2 regions of the Bradyrhizobium sp. CCBAU 25360 genome follow, and region 2 is predicted to be linked to the other one. Evidence: predicted binding sites of a transcription regulator. Region 2 holds the regulator's gene; the other holds the start of a gene.
What was found. Region 2 encodes HrcA, which represses chaperone genes, less so after heat shock. Its sites were predicted from a motif close to GTTAGCACTCNCNNNNNGNGAGTGCTAAC; they were not measured.

Region 1 (11,566 bases), on a different contig from region 2:
ATGCACAGCGAGATCATGGCCGAGCTACGTGCGATCCGTGCACAGATGGCGAAAGGCACCGCGCCCTTGCCCTTGTCCGGCAGCGCAGCCATGGCGGCGATCGACGCCTCCACCGCCCACGAGCTCTCCGAGGCTCGTACCATGCTCGAGACCTACCGGGCCCAGATCGAGCAGTGCGAAAAGCTGAAGGTCGAGCTCGACCTCATCCATGACGCCATCGACCGCACCAAGCGCGAAATCGCGACACTGCACGGCAAGAGCTTTGACGGCGGCGAAATGGCCAAGGTCAATGGCGAGCTCGGCGCGGTGGTCGGCGGCACCGAGCAGGCGACCCAGCAGATCCTCGAGGCCGCGGAGTCGATCGACCAGGCCGCCAGCGCAATGTCCAAGGTGGACTCGATCGACCAGCAGAAGCGGCTCGCCGACGACATCCAGGAACGCGTCATCTCGATCTTCGAGGCCTGCAACTTCCAGGACCTGACCGGCCAGCGCATCAGCAAGGTGATGGGCACGATGAAGTTCATCGAGCAGCACATCAATGCGATGATGGAGATCTGGGGCGGCGTCGACGCGATCAAGTCCCACGTCGTGCCGCAGGTCGACAATCGCAGCGAGGACGACAAGCTTCTCAACGGCCCCAAGCTCGCCGGCGACGTCGGCCACGCCTCGCAGGACGACATCGACGCGCTGTTCGACTGAGCGGACGCGACATAGCGAAAAACAAAACGCCGGCGAGAGCCGGCGTTTTTGTTTTTGGCCCAGCCCGTCATTCCGGGGCGGCTCGACAGAGCCGGACCCGGAATCCGGAGATTTAAGGCAGGAAGCTCACCACATCGAGATTCTCAGGTGCGCGAGTGCGCACCATAGTTCGCGCTTCGCGCGCCCCGGAATGACGGAAGACGAACATCACGCCCGCGGCGCGCAGCGGACGTAGACCATGTTGCCGTAGCGGGTGGCGGCGTCCTTGTCGATGAAGCGGGTGATCAGGACGCGGCCGTCGAAGGAGATGATTTCGCGGTCCTGCTCGCCGGGGGTCGGACCCGCCGGTCCGATGTAGTTCTTGCCGCTCGGCGAGCCCTTCAGCCGCAGCTCCTGGGGCGTTGCCTGGTCGGCCAGATGCATGATCACGCCGCCGGAGGAGCCGGCGGTGATCACGTAGGGATTTTTGCACTGGGCCCGGGCGGCGGCCTCGGTGCGGGCGCGGTCGGCGGGGTTCTGGAACGAGGCGAGGCCCCAGCGACCGACGATCTCGTCGCCGCGAATGGTCGCAGGCATTTCGGGCGCGACGCCCGGCTCGGCTTCGGGCGGCGGCGAGGACGACGAGAAGGACGGCAGGCTCATGCCGCCGCCGCAGGCGCCCAGCAGCAGCGCCAGACAAGAGGCGGCGGCCAGATTGGCAACCGTGCGCGCGTGAGCTGAACTGATCATGGCATTCCCCCGAACAAGACCATGGCCGCACCCCTCCTGCAGCCAAGCGCAAAACCGCTGCCGGAGCAATGACGTCCTTTAATACGTCGGCGCCCCGAACAAGTTTCCAGTGCCACCATCCTATATCCGCCTCACCAATCGCTTAACCACCTTTGCTTGACAGGATCGCGGCCAAGCCATATTTCCGGGCCCACTATTAGCACTCGGAAAGCCCGATTGCTAAGCACGCCGTTCGATCCTCGGGATAGGGGGATGGACGGAAGCGCCGCCCCACCCACTTCCACTACTTCCGAAGCGAGCCTCCAAAGGGAAACGTCATGGCTAAATCCAAATTTCGTCCGCTGCATGACCGTGTCGTGGTCAAACGTATCGACGCCGAGGAAAAGACCAAGGGCGGCATCATCATTCCGGACAGCGCCAAGGAAAAGCCCTCCCAGGGAGAGGTCGTCGCCGTCGGCCCCGGCGGCCGTGACGAGACCGGCAAGCTGACCCCGATCGACCTCAAGGTCGGCGACCGCGTGCTGTTCGGCAAATGGTCGGGCACCGAGGTCAAGATCGACAACGAAGAGCTCCTGATCATGAAGGAGTCGGACATCATGGGCGTACTGGCCTAAGGCCATCCGCCTGAACAGCCGCTGAATGTCATGCCCGGATCCAGGCGGTCCGGGCATCCATCATTCCGCCGGGTTCGGTCCACGAATCCCGGAATTGATGCGACGGGCGTGCGGCAGACACATCACCAAACACGAGGGATTGCTAAAATGGCTGCCAAAGACGTCAAGTTTTCCGGAGACGCGCGCGATCGCATGTTGCGCGGCGTCGACGTTCTCGCCAACGCCGTCAAGGTGACGCTCGGCCCGAAGGGCCGCAACGTCGTCATCGAGAAGAGCTTCGGCGCACCCCGCATCACCAAGGACGGCGTCACCGTCGCCAAGGAGATCGAGCTCGAGGACAAGTTCGAGAACATGGGCGCCCAGATGGTGCGTGAGGTCGCCTCCAAGACCAACGACCTCGCCGGCGACGGCACCACCACCGCCACCGTGCTGGCCCAGGCCATCGTGCGCGAAGGCGCCAAGGCGGTTGCCGCCGGCATGAACCCCATGGACCTCAAGCGCGGCATCGACATCGCGGTCGCTTCCGTCATCAAGGACATCGAGAAGCGGGCCAAGCCCGTCGCCGCCTCCTCCGAGGTCGCCCAGGTCGGCACCATCTCGGCCAACGGCGATGCCGCCATCGGCAAGATGATCGCCCAGGCGATGCAGAAGGTCGGCAACGAAGGCGTCATCACCGTCGAAGAGAACAAGTCGCTCGACACCGAAGTCGACATCGTCGAGGGCATGAAGTTCGACCGCGGCTATCTCAGCCCCTACTTCGTCACCAACCCCGAGAAGATGACCGCCGAGCTCGAGGATGCCTACATCCTCCTGCACGAGAAGAAGCTTTCGGGCCTCCAGGCCATGCTTCCGGTGCTGGAAGCCGTGGTGCAGTCGGGCAAGCCGCTCGTCATCATCGCCGAAGACGTCGAGGGCGAGGCGCTGGCCACCCTGGTCGTCAACCGCCTCCGCGGCGGCCTCAAGGTCGCCGCCGTCAAGGCGCCGGGCTTCGGCGATCGCCGCAAGGCCATGCTCGAGGACCTCGCCATCCTCACCGGTGGCCAGCTCATTTCCGAAGACCTCGGCATGAAGCTCGAGAACGTCACTGTGAAGATGCTCGGCCGCGCCGGCAAGGTCGTGATCGACAAGGAGAACACCACGATCGTCAAGGGTGCCGGCAAGAAGCCGGACATCGAGGCCCGTGTCGGCCAGATCAAGGCGCAGATCGAGGAGACCACCTCGGACTACGACCGTGAGAAGCTCCAGGAGCGTCTCGCCAAGCTGGCCGGCGGCGTCGCGGTGATCCGCGTCGGCGGCGCCACCGAGATCGAGGTCAAGGAGAAGAAGGACCGCGTCGAGGACGCTCTCAACGCCACCCGCGCCGCGGTGCAGGAAGGCATCGTCCCCGGCGGCGGCGTCACGCTGCTGCGCGCCAAGAAGGCGGTCGGCCGTCTCACCAACGCCAATGCCGACGTCCAGGCCGGCATCAACATCGTGCTGAAGGCGCTCGAGGCTCCGATCCGCCAGATCTCGGAAAACGCCGGCGTGGAAGGCTCGATCGTGGTCGGCAAGATCCTGGAGAACAAGTCCGAGACCTTCGGCTTCGACGCCCAGACCGAGGACTATGTCGACATGATCGAGAAGGGCATCATCGATCCCGCCAAGGTGGTGCGCACCGCGCTCCAGGACGCCTCCTCCGTGGCCGGCCTGCTGGTCACCACCGAGGCCATGGTCGCCGAAACGCCGAAGAAGGAAGCCTCGCCCGCGATGCCCGGCGGCGGCGGCATGGGCGGCTTCTAAGCCTCCGTTCCGTTACAATGTTGCGAAGGCCGCCTCCGGGCGGCCTTCTTTTTTGCCGACCCTGCCCCTCCGCTTTCCGATTCAACCGACGGCCAAAACCCACTACGGTGACGCGCCGATTCGAATTGTTTGGGCATGATCCTCTCGGAAAACCGCTTCACACTTTCCGGATCATGCCCGTTGCGCGAGGATTTCATCGATGCGTGCGCTTCTGGTTTGTTCGACAGCCCTTTTGGCTCTGCTTGCAGCTTCTCCGCATTCCGCATCCGCCCAGATGAAGCTGTCGCCGAAGGCCACGACGCCCGGTGGGCCGGAGACACGCTATTTCACCTCGATCGACGGGCTGATGGACGGCAATGCCGACGTGATCCTGAAGGAGACGCGCCAGGGCAAGACGGTGACGGCGGCCGTGCTCGACGTCTGCTATCCCGTCGCAAAGAATTCCGACCGCAAGGACCGCTTCGTCGTCAATCTCCAGGTCGCGGGCCAGACCCTGACCGGCACCACGCAGAGCATCAGCGAGAAGTCGCCCGTCAGCGTCAAGCTGCTGCGCAAGCAGAGCGGCGACACCTTCGAATTCCGCGGCCAGATCAGCATTGGCCAGGTCGTGACCGAGGTGACCTCGCCCGACAATTCCGATCTCAGCGAGAAGGAATTTCAGGACAACCAGACCTCCGACGACGGCATCACGCCGCAGCCGAAGGATTTCACCGACGTCTCGCCGGAGGCGATCGCGGTCAAGGTCAAGCTCGACGCTGCAACCGACTTCCTGAAGAGCCTGAAGGGCCAGGCGGTCGAGGTGACGCTGGCGAGCCTCACGGTCGGCTGCGATGCGCTGCGCGCAGGCGAGCAGACCATCAACATGTCGGTCGATCCCGAGCGCGCCGGCGCGCTGCTGGCGAAATTCAAGGCGACGCCGGGCGTCACCTCCGCGGGCTGGACCGCGGGCATGACCGAGATGGACCGCACCATCCGCTTCGCCGCAGCCGACTGGCGCGAGGGCGACAAGATCAGCAAGGACAAGCTCGCGGCCGCCGTCTCGAACGTTTTGAGCCGGACGCTCGCGGCAAAGCCGGTCTCGCAAAGCTTCAACCCCGCCACGGGCAAGCTCAAGCTGGTCTTCAAGCGGCCGAACCCGGATTTCCCCGCGCTCGATCTCACCGACACGATCGAGGTCGCAGGGCTCGTCTCGCCCGACAAACCGGGCGCGACCGACAAGCTCATGCTGTGGATCGGCAGCCCCGCGACGACGACCGCCGACGAGAGCAGCGGCGCCAAGCTCAATCTCTCCGACGACACGTCGGTCGACGAGGAAGGCGAGCAGCCCGACGACAACGGTTCGATCGAGGCGCTTGCCAAGGAGCTCAAGGGCCAGCGCTGGGATGCCGACAAGTCGGTGTGGAAGTAGGCTTTCGTGCCCCGGACGCTGCGCAGCACGTCAGTGATGCGCAGCAGAGCCGGGGCCCAGAGGCCACACACGAATTTGCCGATAGAAAATCTGGGTCCCGGCTCTGCGGCGCATCGCTTGCGCGACGCGCCTTGTCCGGGACACGAGAGCGGAGCTAATTCCCCGTCGTCCTGAAGCGCAGTGGCTTGGGGCCGATCAGCGTCAGCACGTCGCCCTGACGCTTCCAGGTCTCGACGCTGCTCAGTGCCGCGACCAGATCGTCGTCGGCCTGCGCCCTTGCCGGCGGGCAGGAGCGATCCTGGATCTGACCGGGGACGAAGATCACGGTGTTGCCGGCGACCGAGAACTGGCCCTTGCCGCCCTTGCACCAGAGCTCGAGCACGACCTCGCCATGGTCGCCGATTTCGATGTTCGGAATTCGCTTCGAGCCTGCTTGCGGCAGCGCTTCCAGCGTCATCTCGGTGCCGAACGGGAAACCGTCCTCGGCACGCGCGACAATGGACATCGCTAGCATTGCAACCGCAGCACACACCAATCGCCTGAGCGAAACCATGAGACCTCTCGTCCGACCTGATTTGCCGCACCTTCTATAAGACGGCGGCGCCAATGAGAAGGTTCGCTCAACCTGGAGCGCGATGAGATTTGATTGGGCGCAAAAATCCCCGCGGGGCGGAACCTCGCGGGGATTTGCGTTCGAGCCGGAGTTGGCCTGCTACTTCAGGACCATTGCCGTGAACGGCCAGACATAGGCCTGCAACGTCACGAGCACGCCGACGAGACAGGCCAGCACGATCGAGTGCCAGAACACGAAGCGCAGGATCGTGCCCTCGTGCCCGTACCAGTTGGTGGCAGTGGAGGCGACCACGATCGACTGCGCGTCGATCATCTTGCCCATCACGCCGCCGGACGAGTTCGCCGCAGCCATCAGGACCGGCGACAGGCCGAGCTGCTCGGAGGTGATCTTCTGCAGGTTTCCGAACAGCACGTTGGAGGCGGTGTCCGATCCCGTCAGCGCCACGCCCAACCAGCCGAGCAGCGTGCCGAAGAAGGGATAGAGCACGCCGGTTGCGGCGAAGGCGAGGCCGAGCGTCGCGTCGACGCCGGAGAGCCGCGTCAAGGTGCCGATCGCCAGCATCGCCGAGATCGTAATCAGCGAGATCGCACAGAGCCGGATGGTACGGCCGTACTCGGTCACGAGCTTGCCGGGACCGACGCCCATCAGGACACCGGAGATGATCGCCGCGATCAGCATGCCCGTGCCGGTGAAGGACAGGTAGGTGAAGCCGAACACGGCGCTCTCTTTCGTCGGCCCTGGCGCGACCGGCGGCATCTTGTTGATCATCTGGTGCAGCTCGGGCACGGGATAGTTCCAGACGAAGATCGAATTCGCCCAGGCCTTGAACGCCCCGTTACCCCAGATCAGCATCACGATGCAGACGATGATCCACGGCAGCAGCGCGCCGAACAGTTCGCTCTGCGTCAGCGGCGTCTTGTCGAGCGGTTTGGCCGCCGCCATGGTGGCTGCCGATTCATCGCGGCCGCGCAGCGCCGGCGACAGCCAGAGCTGCCTGGGCTGCCAGACTTTGAGGAACAGGATCAGCGCGCCCATCGAGATCAGCGACGCGCCGATGTCGACGATCCAGGGGTTGATGAAGTTCGAGATCACGAATTGCGGAATCGCGAACGACACGCCGGTGACCAGGATTGCCGGCCAGACATCCTTCATGCCCTTCCAGCCCGCGAACGCCCACACCACCCAGAACGGCACGATCAGCGAGAAGACCGGCAATTGCCGGCCGACCATCGCGCCGAGGATGTAGGGATCGAGCCCGGTGACCGAGGCAAGGCCCTGGATCGGCGTGCCCAGCGCGCCATAGGCGACCGGCGCGGTGTTGGCGATCAGCGACAGGCCGGACGCCGCGAGTGGCGAGAAGCCGAGGCCGATCAGCACGGCGCCGGTGATGGCGACCGGCGTGCCGAAGCCCGAGGCGCCCTCGAAGAACGCGCCGAAGGAGAAGGCGATCAGCAGCAATTGCAGCCGCCGGTCCTCGGTGACGCCGCCGATGGCGCGCTTGAGCAATTCGAAGCGTCCCGTACTCACCGTCACCTGGTAGAGGAAGATGACATTGAGCACGATCCAGCCGATCGGGAAAAAGCCGGTCACGATGCCCAGCACCGAGGCACGGATCGACATGTTCGCCGGCATGGTGAAGACGAAGATCGTGATCAAATTGGCCACGATCACGGCGATGACCGCCGCGATATGCGCCTGGACGCGACCGCTCGCGATCAGGACCAGCAGCGTGACGACGGGCACCGCCGCCGCAATCGTCGACAGCACCGGACTGTGCAGCGGATCATAGACTTGATTCCACATGGTCTTCCTCCCCCACGCATGTTTGCGGCAGACGGCCCGCGTGGAGAGCCGATCCTGCTTGACGCTGGAAGCGATAACCCCCGAGCTGGACGCGAATTCCTCGCGAATGCGGCGGTTCCCGTCCCGCTCACAAGCTCGCGAAATCCCAGAGCACCCCACCCCGCGCCGTCGAGCCCCATGCTAGGGTTGCAAGCTGCGACAAGCCAACGCAAATTGCAGCACTTGCGACTTTAGTCTAAGCGCGCCCATTTCCGCCATTACCTCAAGCCTCTGGCTCCGGGCCGTTGTGCACATCCCCCTAGGAGATTCTGCTCTGTGAAGAACCTCAGCGCCACGCTCGCGATCGTCTGGCGAATCGCCGTCCCCTATTTCCGGTCGGAGGACAAGTGGGCCGGCCGCGGCCTGCTCGCCGTCGTCGTCGCGATGGAGCTGGTGCTGGTCGCGATCAACGTGCTGCTCAATCAGTGGCAGAACCGGTTCTACAGCGCCCTGCAGGCCTACGATCTGCCCGAATTCGTCAAGGAGGTCTGGATCTTCCTTGGGCTTGCCTTCACCTTCGTCGCTTTGGCCGTCTACAAGCTCTACCTGAACCAGTGGCTCCAGATCCGCTGGCGGCAATGGCTGACGCAACACTATCTCGGCGAATGGCTCGAGGGCGCCACCCATTACCGCATGCAGCTCAGGGGCGATGCCGCCGACAATCCGGACCAGCGTATCACTGAGGACGTCAAGAATTTCGTCGAGCAAACGCTGACCATCGGCCTAGGCCTTTTGTCGTCGATCGTGACGCTCGCCTCGTTCGTCGTCATCCTCTGGGGCCTGTCCTACAAGGCACCCTTGTACATTTACGGCACTGATATCCTCGTGCCCGGTTTTCTGGTCTGGTGCGCACTGGCCTACGCGATCGTCGGTACCGCGCTGACCCACTGGATCGGCGCCCCGCTCATCAATCTCAATTTCGAGCAGCAGCGCTTTGAGGCCGACTTCCGCTTCAACCTGATCCGCGTGCGCGAAAATTCCGAGCAGATCGCCCTTCTGAAAGGCGAGAACGCGGAGCGAGGGCATCTCCTGCGGCGCTTCGGCTTCGTCATCGGCAATTGGTACGAGATCATGGGACGGACCAAGCGCCTGACCGCCTTCACGGCAAGCTACGGTCAGGCGGCGACGCTCTTTCCCTATGTGGTGGTGGCGCCTGCCTACTTCGCCAAGCGCATCCAGCTCGGCGACATGATGCAGACCGGCTCGGCGTTCGGCAGCGTGCAGGATGCGCTGTCGTTCTTCGTCACCGCCTATCGCTCGCTCGCAGAGTGGCGCGCGGTGATCGCCCGCCTCGATGGCTTCGAGATGTCGGTCAGCTCCGCCGCCCGCGGCGCGGCGCTCGAACCGACCATCGACATCGCACCATCGAACGGCAAGGCAATCGCGCTCGAGCAATTGCTCGTCAAACTGCCGAACGGCGCGCCTCTGGTCGCAGCTGATGCCTTCACGATCCAGCCCTCGGAGCGGGTGCTGGTGACCGGCCCGTCGGGCTCCGGCAAGTCGACACTGTTCCGGGCCATTGCCGGCGTCTGGCCGTTCGGCACCGGCACGATCGCCATTCCCGAGACGGCGAAGCTGATGATGCTGCCGCAGCGGCCGTATTTCCCGATCGGCGCGCTTGGCGACGCCGTCATCTACCCGACCGAGCACGGCTCGGTCCCGCCCGAGAAGATCCGCGATGCCTTGATAGCCGTCGGCCTGCCGCGACTGGCGGACCGGCTCGACGAGCACGGCCACTGGAACCGGACATTGTCGCTCGGCGAACAGCAACGCCTTGGGCTTGCTCGTGCGCTGCTGCACATGCCGGACTATCTCTTCCTCGACGAAGCGACCGCCTCGCTGGACGAGCCGTCCGAGGACCGGCTCTATCGGCTGCTGACGGAGAAGCTGCCGCAGGCCACCATCGTCTCGATCGGCCATCGCTCGACGCTCGACGCCTTCCACACCCGGAAGGTGGCATTGGTGGAGGACGGCGAGATCCACGTCCTCGGTAAAGCCGTCGAGCCGGCCCGGGCGGAGCCGACCGCGGCGCGCTGAGAGGCCGGCCGGCGTCTCGGACGACCAAGGCTGGGCACCCGCACCCCATAAAGCAAAAGGGCGGCAGATTGCTCTGCCGCCCTCGCAAATGGTCTCGGGAAGAAACTTACTTCAGGTTGGTCATCGCCGTCAGGTCGAACGAGAGCTTGGCGATGCCGGCCGCGCCGCACCAGTTGGAGCCGACGCCGGTGGGATTGATGTTGCTGAAGCTGCCGTTGGCGGTCGCCGTATAGTCGCTGGTGAACGCGTTGCAGTTCGCCTTCGACAGGTCGGTGTCGGAGTAACGCAGGTCGAGCGTGAAGACCTTGTAGGTGAAGCCGACGCCGATATTCCAGGTGTTGTAGTCGGCGTACTTGATGCCGTTCGGGAACGGACCGGCGAAGCCCGGCGCGGCGAAGCCCGTGCCGTAGAACGAGTCGGACGTGCCGAGGAACTGGCGGCCGAACTCACCCGACACATACATGCCGACGCCACTGGAGCCGAAAATGGTGCTCGGAGCGGTGTACTTGGCGGTGATCGACACGTAGTCGCCCCACGCACCGGAGTTCAGGAAGCTCGGCGTGTAGTACTCGTTCAGGCCGACGCTCCAGTTGTCGTTGATGGTGTAGTTCACCTTGCCGTAGACTTCGAAGAAGCTGACGTCCTTCTTCATCACGTTGCCGTTGAGCAGGGCGTTCGCGGCGCACTGCGCGCTGAGCGCGTTGCCGGCGGTGTCGACCGGCGCGCCGTAATAGCAGGTCCCACCCGGATATAGGTAACCCCAGACGCCGATGTCGAAGGCGAACGCACCGAAGGTCGGGCGGATACCACCGTAGACGTCGATCTCGGCTGCGGCGCGGTTCGGGAAGGAGATGCTCTCACCGGCCACGCCGACATAGAGCTGGAGGTCCTTGGTGACGTTGTAGCGCGGCTCGAAATAGGCCGAGACCGACGGCTTGTGGTTCGACTGGGTGATACCGCGGAAGATGTAGTCGCTCATGACCGCACCGCCGAAGGCGATATCCCAGGGATCGAAGGCGGGCGGCGGCGGGGCCTTCAATGCCTTCACGCGCAAGTCTGCCGCGAAAGCCGAACCCGTCGTCACCATTGCCAGCGCCGTTGCCAACAAAGCCACTTTTTTCATTTCGATCCCCATCGCCAGTTCTTACCCAGTCGGATCCCGGAGGCCCCCCGGGGCAAACGACCTGTCTGCAAAATTGCGTTACTGCGACAATCTGGATTGAGGGATGGGGACCGTGAAGCAAAAATCACGGGCATCTGCCGACTTTTTGGGCGTTTTGACGATTCCGCGAAAGGTTGTCAGCCTGTGTGTCTTCTCGATCACATTATTTGCATTCCAAAGGGCACGGCAGGACCCGTGCAAGTACGGGGAAGGCGGCTAGCGTGGCATCCGGGCGACGAATCAAACAGGCGCCGTGAACGGAAGACTTCCGGAGGCCCTGCGGCGATGCAAAAAGGCCGCAGCGTCACCGCAGCGGCCTTCCCTGTTGTTGGCGATCGCGGTCGCTGGATGGGACCTAGCCTTGTCCCTCGGCCGGTGCCGCTTCCGCAGAAGACGAAGGCATCGCCCAGCTCGTCTCGGCGGCCGGCTCGGGAGCCGGAGCTGGCGACGGCGCTGACGGCTTCGGCGCGGGAGCTGCCTTCGCCTTCTTCGGTGCCGCTTTCTTCGCGGCCTTCTTCGGTGCAGCCGGCTTGGCTGCTTTCCTGGCTGCCTTCTTCACAGCCTTCTTGGCGGCCTTCTTTGGAGCGGCCTTCTTCGAAGCTTTCTTGCCAGCTTTCTTCGTGGATTTTTTGGCAGATTTCTTCGCGGACTTCTTGGCTGCCTTCTTCGCGGATTTCTTCGCCGCTACAGCCTTCTTCGCCTTTTTGGCCTTCTTGCTTTTT
Region 2 (11,566 bases):
GGCGATGAAGGTGGCGGATTCGCCCGAGATCGCGGTCAGGCTCGGTTCGGCGAGCGTGCGCATGACGCCGGCGCTTTCCATCGCGCGCATGGTGGCGCTGACGGTGGCGACGCCCTTGGCGAGGCCGGCGACGCCGAGCCCGTTGCTGCCGACGATCGGTCCGCCCGAGACCGAGAACGGGTTGGAATTGTTGAAATTCACCACCGCGGTGCCGGCGTTCAGGCTGGCGCTGAGATCGACGCCGAGCTGCTTGACGATGTCGCGGCGCACTTCGCCGACGACGACCTTGAGCATCACCTGGTCGCGGCCGCGCACGACGATGCTGTTGACGACCTTGTCCGAGCCGCCGACCAGTTTTGCGGCGACCTCGCCGGCCTGCTGGGCCTCGACTGGGCTCGACACCGATCCGGTCAGCATCACGCTGTCGCCGACGCCTTCGATCTGGACGCCCGGCAGCGACTGGCGCAGGGCCGCGCGCATGCCGTTGAGGTCGCGCTTCACTGCGATGTCATAGGAGGCGACCTGCTGGCCGTCGGCGGTGAAGAACACGACGTTGGTCTGGCCGACCTGGCCGCCGATGATATAGGCGCGCTGGGCCGAGCGGATCACTGCATTGGCGATCTTGGGATCGGCCACCAGCACGTCCTTGACCTCGCGCGGCAGGTCGATGACGACGGATTTGCCGACGCCAAGCGAGAGAAAACGCGTCTTCGCCGACGCGATGGTCCCGACCGACGACACGCCGAGATCCGGTGCCTGCATCGGCGCCTGGTCGCCGACCGGCGCATCCGTCGCGCTGACGAGGTCGGGGGCTGCGAGCAGCCCCAGCACCAGCATCGTCCCCGTCCAGAACGAGCGCGTGCGCTTCCCCCGAAGGCGCAGGCCCATCCGATCATCCCCGTAGTTCATGCTTTCCCCATCATCACTTCTGTGACGTCAATTGCCGTGCCTGCACCCCGTAACGGATCACGTTCACGCCGCCCGCACGCTTGATCCCCTGGTCCTCGGGCGTGCCGTCGACTGCGTTGGCATCGACGATGCTCCGCAGCGCGAGCTGGAGCGTGCCGCCCTGGCGCGCGGCTGCGAGCACTGCGACCTGGTCGGGCCGAAGCTCGAGCGTGACGGTCTTGCCGACGACGGCGTTCTGGCCGTCCTTCTCCTTCGGCGCCTGGTCGATCGCGAGCACGCGGATATTGGTCAGGATGACCTCGGACAGGACCAGCTCGTTGCCGCCGGTCGGACCGTTGTTGTTGGCGCCGTCGGGGTTCTTCAGACGGCGAGTCAGGACGATGTCGACGCGGTCATTCGGAAGGATGAAGCCGCCAGCGGCGGTCTCGGCTGAAATCTCGGTGGAAACGGCGCGCATCCCGGCGGGCAGGATCGCAGCCATGAAGCCGGAGCCGTCGGCCTTGACCAGCTTCTGCTCCCGGATCGGCTCGCCCTGCATCAGGGGGACGCGGGCGATCGAGCCGGCGATCTGCGTCTGCGCCTCGGGCCTGCTGTCGCGGCGGATGAAGGCGCTGCTCGCGGTCGCTGCCGGCCAGGCCTGCCATTGCAGGTCCTCGGGCTTCACGGCCTGGCCGAGCCCGATGTCGGACTTGGCGACGAGGACCTCGACGGTCGGCAGCTTCTCGGCGACGGGCAGGACGGGCGCGGGCTTGTTGTCGAAGCCGCTCGCCAGATACGCAGCGACACCACCGGCGCCCAGCGCGATGACGAGAACGACAATGCGTGCGGTATTCATACGCTTCTACTCTTACGCGGGGCACTCGAACCGCACCTGGCGGGTTCCCCGTGTCGATGAGTAGGGAGTAAAAGTATAAGGGGTGTTGCGAGGCCGAATGCGATGGCCGGCCTCGATGCTGGTTTTCGGCAGATGGTGAACGCGGCGTTATCCGGTCGGCCAGCAGCCCCGTAGATTCACGCAGTACGGAACGTCCGTTCGAATGACATGCGCGGCGTCATGGTGAATGGGTGGTTAGTGGTGTGTGGGTGCGATCATGCCAATGAGATCGCAGCGCGCTCCACAACATCGGTGTCGTCCCGGCGAACGCCGGGACCCATAACCCCAGGGAGCAGTTTGACGAAGATTGAGCGCCCGGTACCGCGACCAAGCTCCCCGGATAGATTCCGCGGTATGGGTCCCGGCGTTCGCCGGGACGACGCTGAGGAGAGTTCGCGCGCTCCGCAACGTCATCATTGCAGAGTGCTACTTCGCCCGCTTCTGTTCGATCACGTCCCAGACCTTCGCCGCAACATCGGGGCCGCCGAGGCGCGCGATGGCGCGGATGCCCGTCGGCGAGGTGACGTTGATCTCGGTGAGGTTGCCGTTGATGACGTCGATGCCGACGAACAACAGGCCGCGCTCGCGCAGCGCCGGTCCGACCGTGGCGCAGATCTCGCGCTCGCGCGGGGTGAGCTCGGTCTCCTGCGCCGCGCCGCCGCGCACCATGTTGGAGCGGAGGTCGTCGGCGGCCGGCACGCGGTTGACGGCGCCGGCGAACTCGCCGTTGACCAGGATGATGCGCTTGTCGCCGTGCCTCACCTCGGGGATGAATTGCTGGATCACCCAGGGCTCCCGGAACGTCACCGAGAACATGTCGAACAGCGAACCGAAATTCATGTCCTGCGGCATCACGCGGAACACCGCCGCGCCGCCATGGCCATGCAGCGGCTTCATGACGACCGCACCATGCTTGTCGCGGAAGCCGTTGATCTCATCTAAGTCGCGCGAGATCAGGGTCGGCGGCATCAGCTGCGGAAAATTCATCACGAACAGCTTTTCCGGCGCGTTGCGCACCGAAGCGGGATCGTTGACCACCAGCGTCTTCGGATGGATGCGCTCCAGAAGATGCGTCGAGGTGATGTAGGCGAGGTCGAACGGCGGATCCTGGCGCAGCAGCACCACGTCAAAGCCGTTCAGCGCCTCGCGCCTGGGCTCGCCGAGCGTGAAGTGATCGCCGGGCTCGTCGCGCACGGTCAGGAGCTGAACCGGCGCCACGATGTCCTCGCCGACCATCGAGAGCTTGTCGGGCGTATAATAGGACAGGCCGTGGCCGCGCTTCTGCGCCTCCAGAAGCAGCGCAAAGGTGGAATCGCCCTTGATGTTGATGCGGGCGATGGGGTCCATCTGGACGGCGACGTTAAGTTTCATGGTCTGCCTTTCAGGTCGAGGCGTCGAATGCCGCCAACACATGGCGCGGAAGTGAGCGCGGCGCAATCAGCATGGCGTCGAATCGCAATTCGAATTCGGCATGCTCGGGATGCGCCACGAGCCAGCCTTGCGCGGCGTCGATGATGCGCTGCTGCTGGCGCGGCGTCACGGCGAAGGCCGCGTCATCCAGCGTGGCCCGCGCCTTGACCTCGACGAAGGCGATCAGATTGCGGCGGCGTGCCACGATGTCGATCTCGCCATGCGGGGTGCGGTAGCGCTTTGCGAGGATGCGGTAGCCCTTGGCCATCAGATAGGCCGCTGCGCGGCTCTCCGCGGAGATGCCGGTGTGAAACGCGGCGACGCGTTCGGGCGAGGCGACCTTCGGTTCCACCGGGACCTCAGTCTTCGCCATCGCCGCCCCTTAAGTCTTTTGCAAGCTCGAGCGCGCGGGCATAGACCTCGCGGCGCGGGCGGCCGGAGAGCGCGACCGCATGCGCCACGGCATCCTTGACGCTGTGCGCGGCAAGCTGTTCGCGCAACAGACCGTCCAGCGCATCCGACGTCAGCATCTCGGCGTCGGCCGCCGGCGGCGCGATCACCAGCACGAACTCGCCGCGCGTCTCCAGCGTATCGGCCTCGCGCGCCAGCTGGCTCAACGGAGCGCGCGAGATCTCCTCGTGCAGCTTGGTCAGCTCGCGGCAGATCGCGGCCTCGCGCGTGCCCATGATCTCGGCGAGCTCGGCCAGCGTGTCCTGCACGCGGTTGCCGGATTCGAACATCACCAGCGTCGCATCGATGCGTGCGAGCTCGGTCAAGCGCGCCTTTCGCGCGGCGGATTTCGCCGGCAAAAAGCCTTCGAAGAAGAAGCGGTCGGTTGGCAGTGCCGCCACCGACAGCGCCGCCAGCACCGAGGACGGGCCGGGCAGGGCATACACCGCATGGCCGGCGGCGCAGACCTCGCGCACCAGCTTGAAGCCGGGATCGGAGATCAGCGGCGTGCCGGCGTCGGAGACCAGCGCAATCGAGCCGCCCTGCCCCAGCGCCTCCAGGATTTTCGGGCGCGCGGCTTCCGCATTGTGCTCGTGATATTGCTTGAGCTGCGCGGCGATGGCGTAGCGCTCGGTCAGGCGCCGGGTGATGCGGGTGTCCTCGCAGGCGATGACATCGACGCCGGCGAGGGTCTGGAGCGCCCGCAGCGTGATGTCGCCGAGATTGCCGATGGGGGTTGCGACCAGATGGAGGCCCGGTGCCGCCTTCGGCGCCGCAAGCCGATGGGCATCGATGCAGAAACCGCGCGAGGCGGCGTCTTGAGCTTCAGGCGTATTTATCGGGACCGGCTTTGCGCGCATAATGAAGTCAACTTAGGCACGATCCGCAGGGCTGGGAACCGGTTCGCCGAAAAAGATCGCGCCGAGGTGAGGGGCGAGGAACGGACGGGAATGTGATCGATCCAGGATCACGCCGAGAGGGCGTGAGGGCTCTCGCGCCATATTCGCGACCGAAACGCCGCCTTGATGCTGAATGAGCGAGGGCAAATAGCTGCCGGGACAGCAAGGCGGCCGCGTTAAGCGGCTATTATCCTTTTGTTTCGGTTAACTATTTGCCGACAATATGCCTGAATCCGTGGCTTGTGTCGTGGAAAGAATGTCGTGACCCGCCGGCGCCGACGGGTCAGAAGAGAAGCTGAAATGGTGGGCCCGCGTTATCCAAAATCTCCCGTTCCGGGGTCCCTGATGTCAGGGGCGACCCGCCGGAGCGCGCTCGGCCTGTTGCTCGGGACGCCACTGCTGTCGGCCTGCGCCGGCGTGCAGCAGAGCCTGAGCCAGTTTTCCAACCCCTTCTCGAACTCGACGCCGCCGGCTCAGCCCGCAGGTCCCCCGCAACAGGCGACGACCGCTGGCACCGGCGGCGTGAAGGTCGCCGTGATTCTGCCGCTCTCGGCCGCCGGTAATGCCGGCTTGGCCGCGCAATCCATGCGCAACGCCGCCGAGATGGCGCTGGCCGAGTTCCAGAACCCGAACATCCAGCTGCTGATCAAGGATGACAATGGCAGCCCGCAAGGCGCGCAGGGCGCCGCGCAGCAGGCCGTCGACGAAGGCGCCGAGATCATTTTGGGACCGCTGTTCGCGCAATCGGTGCCGGCGGTGGCGCAAGTCGCGCGCACGCGCGGCATTTCCGTGATGGCGTTCTCGACCGATTCCAGCATCGCCGGCCGCGGCGTCTATTTGCTCTCCTTCCTGCCGGAGTCCGACGTCAACCGCATCGTCGAATATTCCGCCAGCATCGGAAAGCGCTCCGTCGCCGTGCTGGTGCCCGACAATGCCTATGGCAATGTCGTCGAGGCCGCGGTGAAAGCGGCCGTGCCGCGCCGCGGCGGGCGCATCGTCGCGTTCGAAAAATACGGCGCCGATCGCGCCACGCCGGCGCGCACCGTGGCGCAGCAACTCGGCAGCGCGGATGCGTTGTTCATTGCCGATGACGGCGATGCCGTGGTGACGGTCGCAGATGCGATGACCGCGGCGGGCGCGAACTTACGCAACATCCAGTTGCTCGGCACCGGCCTGTGGGACAATCCGCGGGTTTATGCGAATGCGAGCTTGCAAGGCGGCCTCTATGCCGCGCCCGACCCGGCCGGCTTCCGCGCCTTCTCCGGCCGCTACCGCACCAAATACGGCGCCGAACCGATTCGCACGGCAACGCTGGCCTATGACGCGGTCGCCCTCGTCGCCGCGCTGGCGCGCACGCAAGGCACCACGCGCTTCTCGTCCGACGTACTGACCAATCCGTCCGGCTTTGCCGGCATCGACGGCCTGTTTCGTTTCCGTGCGGACGGCACCAACGAGCGCGGGCTTGCGGTGATGAAGGTGACCCAGGGTGGCGGCGTTGCCGTCGCGGGCTCGCCGAAGAGTTTTGGGGCGTAGTTCGGGACGACAGTGCCGTAGGGTGGGCAAAGGCGCGCTTCGCGCCGTGCCCACCATCTCTCAGCTAATCGCATGGAATTCGTGGGCACGCTTCGCTTTGCCCACCCTACGGCAGCGCGTTATGCCGCGAGATCCGCGACCACTGCATCCAGCACCGGAAAACCGCTGCTCGTCACGCGCAAGCGGCCCGTCGCATCCACCGTGATCGCGCCTTCCTCGCGCAGCAGCGCGATGCGCTTGGGATCGAGCGGGCGGCCGGAGAGGGCTTTGTAGCGCTCGGGGTCGATGCCTTCGGCGAGGCGCAGTCCCATCAGCAAAAATTCGTCGGCGCGCTCTTCGCTGTTGAGCAGATCGTCGGTGACGACACCATGGCCATTGGTCTCGACCCGCATCAGCCAGGCCTCGGGACGCTTCTCGGTGGCGGTGGCGTGCCTGACGCCGTCGATGTCGAGCCGGCCATGCGCGCCGGGGCCGATGCCGGCATATTCCTCGCCGCGCCAATAGACCAGATTGTGCCGGCACTCGGCGCCGCGCCGTGCGTGATTGGAGATCTCGTAGGCGGGCAGCCCGAGCTTGTCGCAGGTCTCCTGCGTGACGTCGTAAAGCGCGCGCGCCACCGCTTCGTCCGGCGTCTTCAATTTGCCGGCCTGGTGCAGGCCGAAGAACGGCGTGCCTTCCTCGATCGTCAATTGATAGAGCGACAGATGCTCGGCCGCTTCGTCGATGGCGAGACGCAGCTCATCGGCCCACATCGCCGGCGTCTGGTCGGGACGGGCGTAGATCAGATCGAACGAATAGCGATCGAAGGAGCGGCGCGCTATGGCGACGGCATCGAGCGCCTCGCGCGCGCTGTGCAGGCGGCCCAGCGCTTTCAGCGAGGCATCGTCGAGCGCCTGCACGCCGAGCGAGACGCGGTTGACGCCGGCGGTGCGATAGCCGGCAAAGCGCGTGGCTTCGACGCTGGTCGGATTCGCCTCCAGCGTCACCTCGACATCGCCGGCGACGGTCCAGTGCTTGCCGATCGCATCGAGCACCGCGCCGACCGTTGCGGGCTGCATCAACGACGGTGTGCCGCCGCCGAGAAAGATCGAGGTGACCTCACGGCCGGGCGAGCGCTCGGCGGTGGCTGCGATCTCGCGCGCGAAGGCGGAGGCGAAGCGCGCCTCGTCGATCGCGGCGTGACGGACATGGCTGTTGAAGTCGCAATAGGGGCATTTCGACAGGCAGAACGGCCAGTGCACGTAGACGCCGAAGGCTTCCTTAGCGCGGCTCAAGGCAGATCTCCGCCAGTTTCACGAAGGCGCGGGCGCGATGCGACAGGCCAAGGCCGAGCGGCGGCAGGCCGTGCTTCTCGATGCTGTCCATCTCGCCGAAGGTGCGGCTGTGGCCGTCCGGCAGGAACATCGGGTCGTAGCCGAAGCCGGCGGTGCCGCGCGGCGGCCAGACCAGAGTGCCGTCGACGCGCGCCTCGACCTCTTCGAGATGATCGTCGGGCCAGGCGACGCAGAGCGCGGAGACGAAATGCGCTTTGCGCTTGTCCGGCGTGGTGGCGCCGCGCTCCTGCAACAGGCGCTCGATCTGCGCCATCGCCGCGGCGAAATCCTTGGAAGGTCCAGCCCAGCGCGCGGAGAAAATGCCCGGCGCGCCGTCGAGTGCGTCGACCACGATGCCGGAATCGTCGGCAAAGGCGGGAAGCTTGGTCGCCCGCGCTGCCGCGATCGCCTTGATCGCGGCATTGCTGCGGAAATCGTTGCCGGTCTCGTCGGGCTCGCCGAGGCCGAGCTCTCCGGCCGACACCGCCTCGATGCCGTACGGCGCGAGCAGCTCCTTCATCTCGGCGAGCTTGCCGGGATTATGGGTGGCGATGACCAGCTTTCCGGTGATTCGGCGGTGCATGGGCTTATTGACTACGCGACAGCCAGTTTCTGCAAGTCCACGAGACGCGCGATGCCCTTTTGCGCCAGGGCGATCAGCTTCAGGAACTCGTCCTGCGTGAACGGCTCGCGTTCCGCGGTGCCCTGCACCTCGATGATGCGGCCGTCGCCGGTCATGACGAAATTGGCGTCGGTCTGGGCTTCCGAATCCTCGGCATAGTCGAGATCGAGCACGGGCGTGCCGTTGTAGATGCCGCAGGAGATCGCAGCGACGTTGTCGCGCATCACATTGGCCTTGATCATGTTGCGCGCCTTCATCCAGTTGATGCAATCGGCGAGCGCGACCCAGGCGCCGGTGATCGAGGCCGTGCGCGTGCCGCCGTCGGCCTGGAGCACATCGCAATCGACCGTGATCTGGCGCTCACCGAGCGCTTCGAGATCGACGATCGTGCGAAGCGAGCGGCCGATCAGGCGCTGGATCTCGACGGTGCGGCCACTTTGCTTGCCGGCGGAGGCCTCGCGGCGGGTGCGTTCGGAGGTCGCGCGCGGCAGCATGCCATATTCGGCGGTGACCCAGCCGCGGCCCTGGCCCTTCAGCCACGGCGGCAGGCGATCTTCCAGCGTGGCGGTGACCAGCACATGGGTGTCGCCGAATTTCACCAGGCAGGAGCCTTCCGCATATTTGACCACGCCGCGCTCGAGCGTCACGGGGCGCAATTCGTCGGGCGCACGGCGGCTTGGCCGCATGGGAAATCCTCCAAAACTCGCAGGTTAGGGCTATTCGCGGTGCTTGTAGGTGGGGTGAGGGTATGCGGCAAGGGGAAAGGACAAGGCTTTTTCACCCCCGGTTCTCCACCCTGCAAACGCGACGCTTGTCAGAACCCTCCTGGATGGACAAATTATGAGCATCTGAGAGGAGTTACCGTCTGTGGCCCATCACGATCCGATCCATCTGATCGCGCCGCGCGCAGGCCTCGCCCAGCTCAACGAGCGTTCTCGCGACATCTTTCGTCAAATTGTCGAAAGTTACCTCGCGACCGGTGAGCCCGTGGGCTCGCGCAATATCTCGCGCCTCATCGCCATGCCGCTGTCGCCGGCCTCGGTCCGCAACGTCATGGCCGATCTGGAACAGCTCGGCCTGATCTACGCCCCGCACACCTCCGCCGGTCGGCTGCCGACGGAACTCGGCCTGCGGTTCTTCGTCGATGCCCTGATGCAGGTCGGCGACCTCAACGAGGCCGAGCGGCAGTCGATCCAGAGCCAGCTTGCCACCGTCGGCCAGGCGCAATCGGTCGAGGCGGCGCTGGACCAGGCACTGACGCGGCTGTCGGGCCTGACCCGCGCCGCCGCGGTGGTGCTGACGCCGAAATCCAATGCGCGGCTGAAACACATCGAATTCGTCCGTCTGGAACCGGAAAAGGCGCTGGTGATCCTGGTCGGCGAGGACGGCCAGGTCGAAAACCGCGTGCTGTCGCTGCCCCCCGGAGTTCCCTCCTCGGCGATCACCGAGGCCGGCAATTTCCTCAATGCGCGCATCCGCGGGCGCACCCTGGCCGAGGCGCGGCTCGAGCTCGAGACGGCACTTGGAGAAGCCCGTGCCGAGCTCGATCAGCTCGCACAGAAGGTGATTTCCGCCGGCATCGCCAGCTGGTCCGGCGGCGAGAACGAGGATCGCCAGCTCATCGTCCGCGGCCACGCCAATCTGCTCGAAGACCTGCATGCGCTGGAGGATCTGGAACGGGTACGCCTGCTGTTCGACGATCTCGAGACCAAGCGCGGCGTGATCGACCTGCTGGGGCGTGCCGAGACCGCTGAGGGCGTGCGTATCTTCATCGGTTCGGAGAACAAACTGTTTTCCTTGTCCGGCTCCTCTACGATCATCTCGCCCTATCGGGATGCCGCCGGCCATATTGTCGGTGTTTTGGGCGTGATCGGGCCAACCCGGCTGAATTATGCCCGCGTGATCCCGACCGTGGACTACGCGGCCCGCATCGTCAGCCGTCTTTTGGGAGGCTGATCGGCGTTTCCGCCGATCACGGGCGCTTGATTTTCGGCGCTTTAGGCACGATATCCGGGCCAACAATCCCTGGAAACGAGTTCGAGATTAGAGCCGATGACCGAGCAAGACCGGCAACCCGAAGACACGACTGCCGCGACCGGCGAGCCCGTGGTGTCAAAACCCTACATCATGCCCGACGATCCCGAGCCCGGCTCAGTCGAGCTGTTGCAGAAGGAAGCCGCCGAGGCGCGTGACCGCATGCTGCGGACGCTGGCCGAGATGGAGAATCTGCGCAAGCGTACCACCAAGGAGGTCGCCGACGCCCGCCTCTACGGCATCACCGGCTTTGCCCGCGACGTGCTCGACATCGCCGATAATCTTCAGCGCGCGCTCGATGCCGTTCCGGCCGAGGCCCGCGCCACGGCCGATCCCGGCCTGATATCGCTGATCGAAGGCGTCGAGCTCACCGAGCGTTCGCTGCTCAACGCGCTGGAAAAGCACGGCGTGAAGAAGCTCGATCCGCAGGGCCAGAGGTTCGACCCGAACTTCCACCAGGCGATGTACGAAGTGCCTGATCCGTCGGTGCCGTCGGGCACCGTGGTGCAGATCATGCAGGCCGGCTACACCATCGGCGAGCGCGTGCTGCGCCCGGCCTTGGTCGGTGTCGCCAAGGGCGGCGCGAAGCCCGCGGCCGCGGCGAACAACAACGAGTCGAGCGGCGCGGCGAACTGATTTTTTTGCGTCATTCCGGGCGGCTCGAAGAGCCGAACCCGGAATCTCGGGATTCTCAGGTGCGCAATGGCGCACCATAGTTCGATGCTTCGCATCGCCCCGGAATGACAGTCATCTAGCCCTGCGCGCTCGCGATATCCGCAGACTGAATCCGCTTCACGCCGGCCTTGGCCATATCGGCCCAGGCTTTTGCCAGCGAGCCCTGCGTGTCGATGCCGCGGCAGGCGTCTTCCACCACATAGACCTCGAAGCCAGCCTTGCGCGCGTCGAGCGCGGTCCAGGCGACGCAGAAATCCGTCGCGAGCCCTGCGACGAAGACGCGCTTGATCTTGCGTCCCCTCAGATAGCCGGCAAGTCCTGTCGAGGTCTTGCCGTCGGCTTCGAGGAAGGCCGAATAGCTGTCGACGTCCTTGTGAAAGCCCTTGCGGATGATGAGCTCGGCGTGCGGGATCGCAAGGTCCTTCGACAGCGAAGCGCCATCGGTGCCCTGCACGCAATGGTCGGGCCACAGCACCTGCTTGCCATAGGGAAGGTCGACGGTCTCGAACGGCTTCTTGCCGGAATGCACCGACGCAAACGAGATGTGGCCCGGCGTGTGCCAGTCCTGCGTCATCACCACATTCGCAAATGCTCTCGAGATCTTGTTGATGACGGGCACCACCTGCTCGCCCTCTTTCACCGCGAGGCTGCCGCCGGGCAGGAAGCAGTTCTGCACGTCGATCACGAGCAGCGCGGAGGCATCGTCCGGCTTGATCGATGCCGCTGCAAGGAGTGCGGTTGGAGCCAGCGTTGCAAGCGCCGTCGTCCCAAGCATTGCCAAGACTTGTCGCCGATCCAGCATCGTTCGCCTCCCCTTCGGATGAACTCAACGGAGACGAAGCCTAGT

Region 1: the regulator HrcA is predicted to act here: its motif matches at 1,624-1,652, upstream of XH81_RS23675 (co-chaperone GroES).

The regions. Positions count from the first base shown of each region.
Region 1 is NZ_LBJA01000041.1:430,453-442,018, reverse strand. It holds gene XH81_RS23685 (protein phosphatase CheZ) at 1-699, shown strand, start outside; gene XH81_RS23680 (hypothetical protein) at 907-1,428, opposite strand; gene XH81_RS23675 (co-chaperone GroES) at 1,746-2,042, shown strand; gene groL (chaperonin GroEL) at 2,190-3,821, shown strand; gene XH81_RS23665 (hypothetical protein) at 4,021-5,229, shown strand; gene XH81_RS23660 (META domain-containing protein) at 5,384-5,782, opposite strand; gene XH81_RS23655 (L-lactate permease) at 5,942-7,606, opposite strand; gene XH81_RS23650 (ABC transporter ATP-binding protein/permease) at 7,922-9,682, shown strand; gene XH81_RS23645 (TorF family putative porin) at 9,789-10,805, opposite strand; gene XH81_RS23640 (hypothetical protein) at 11,200-11,566, opposite strand, start outside.
Region 2 is NZ_LBJA01000040.1:292,564-304,129, reverse strand. It holds gene XH81_RS20900 (type II and III secretion system protein family protein) at 1-909, opposite strand, end outside; gene cpaB (Flp pilus assembly protein CpaB) at 923-1,744, opposite strand; gene gshB (glutathione synthase) at 2,210-3,154, opposite strand; gene XH81_RS20885 (YraN family protein) at 3,165-3,566, opposite strand; gene rsmI (16S rRNA (cytidine(1402)-2'-O)-methyltransferase) at 3,553-4,503, opposite strand; gene XH81_RS20875 (penicillin-binding protein activator) at 4,843-6,075, shown strand; gene hemW (radical SAM family heme chaperone HemW) at 6,195-7,349, opposite strand; gene rdgB (RdgB/HAM1 family non-canonical purine NTP pyrophosphatase) at 7,336-7,971, opposite strand; gene rph (ribonuclease PH) at 7,983-8,696, opposite strand; gene hrcA (heat-inducible transcriptional repressor HrcA) at 8,878-9,966, shown strand; gene grpE (nucleotide exchange factor GrpE) at 10,063-10,680, shown strand; gene pncA (bifunctional nicotinamidase/pyrazinamidase) at 10,796-11,521, opposite strand.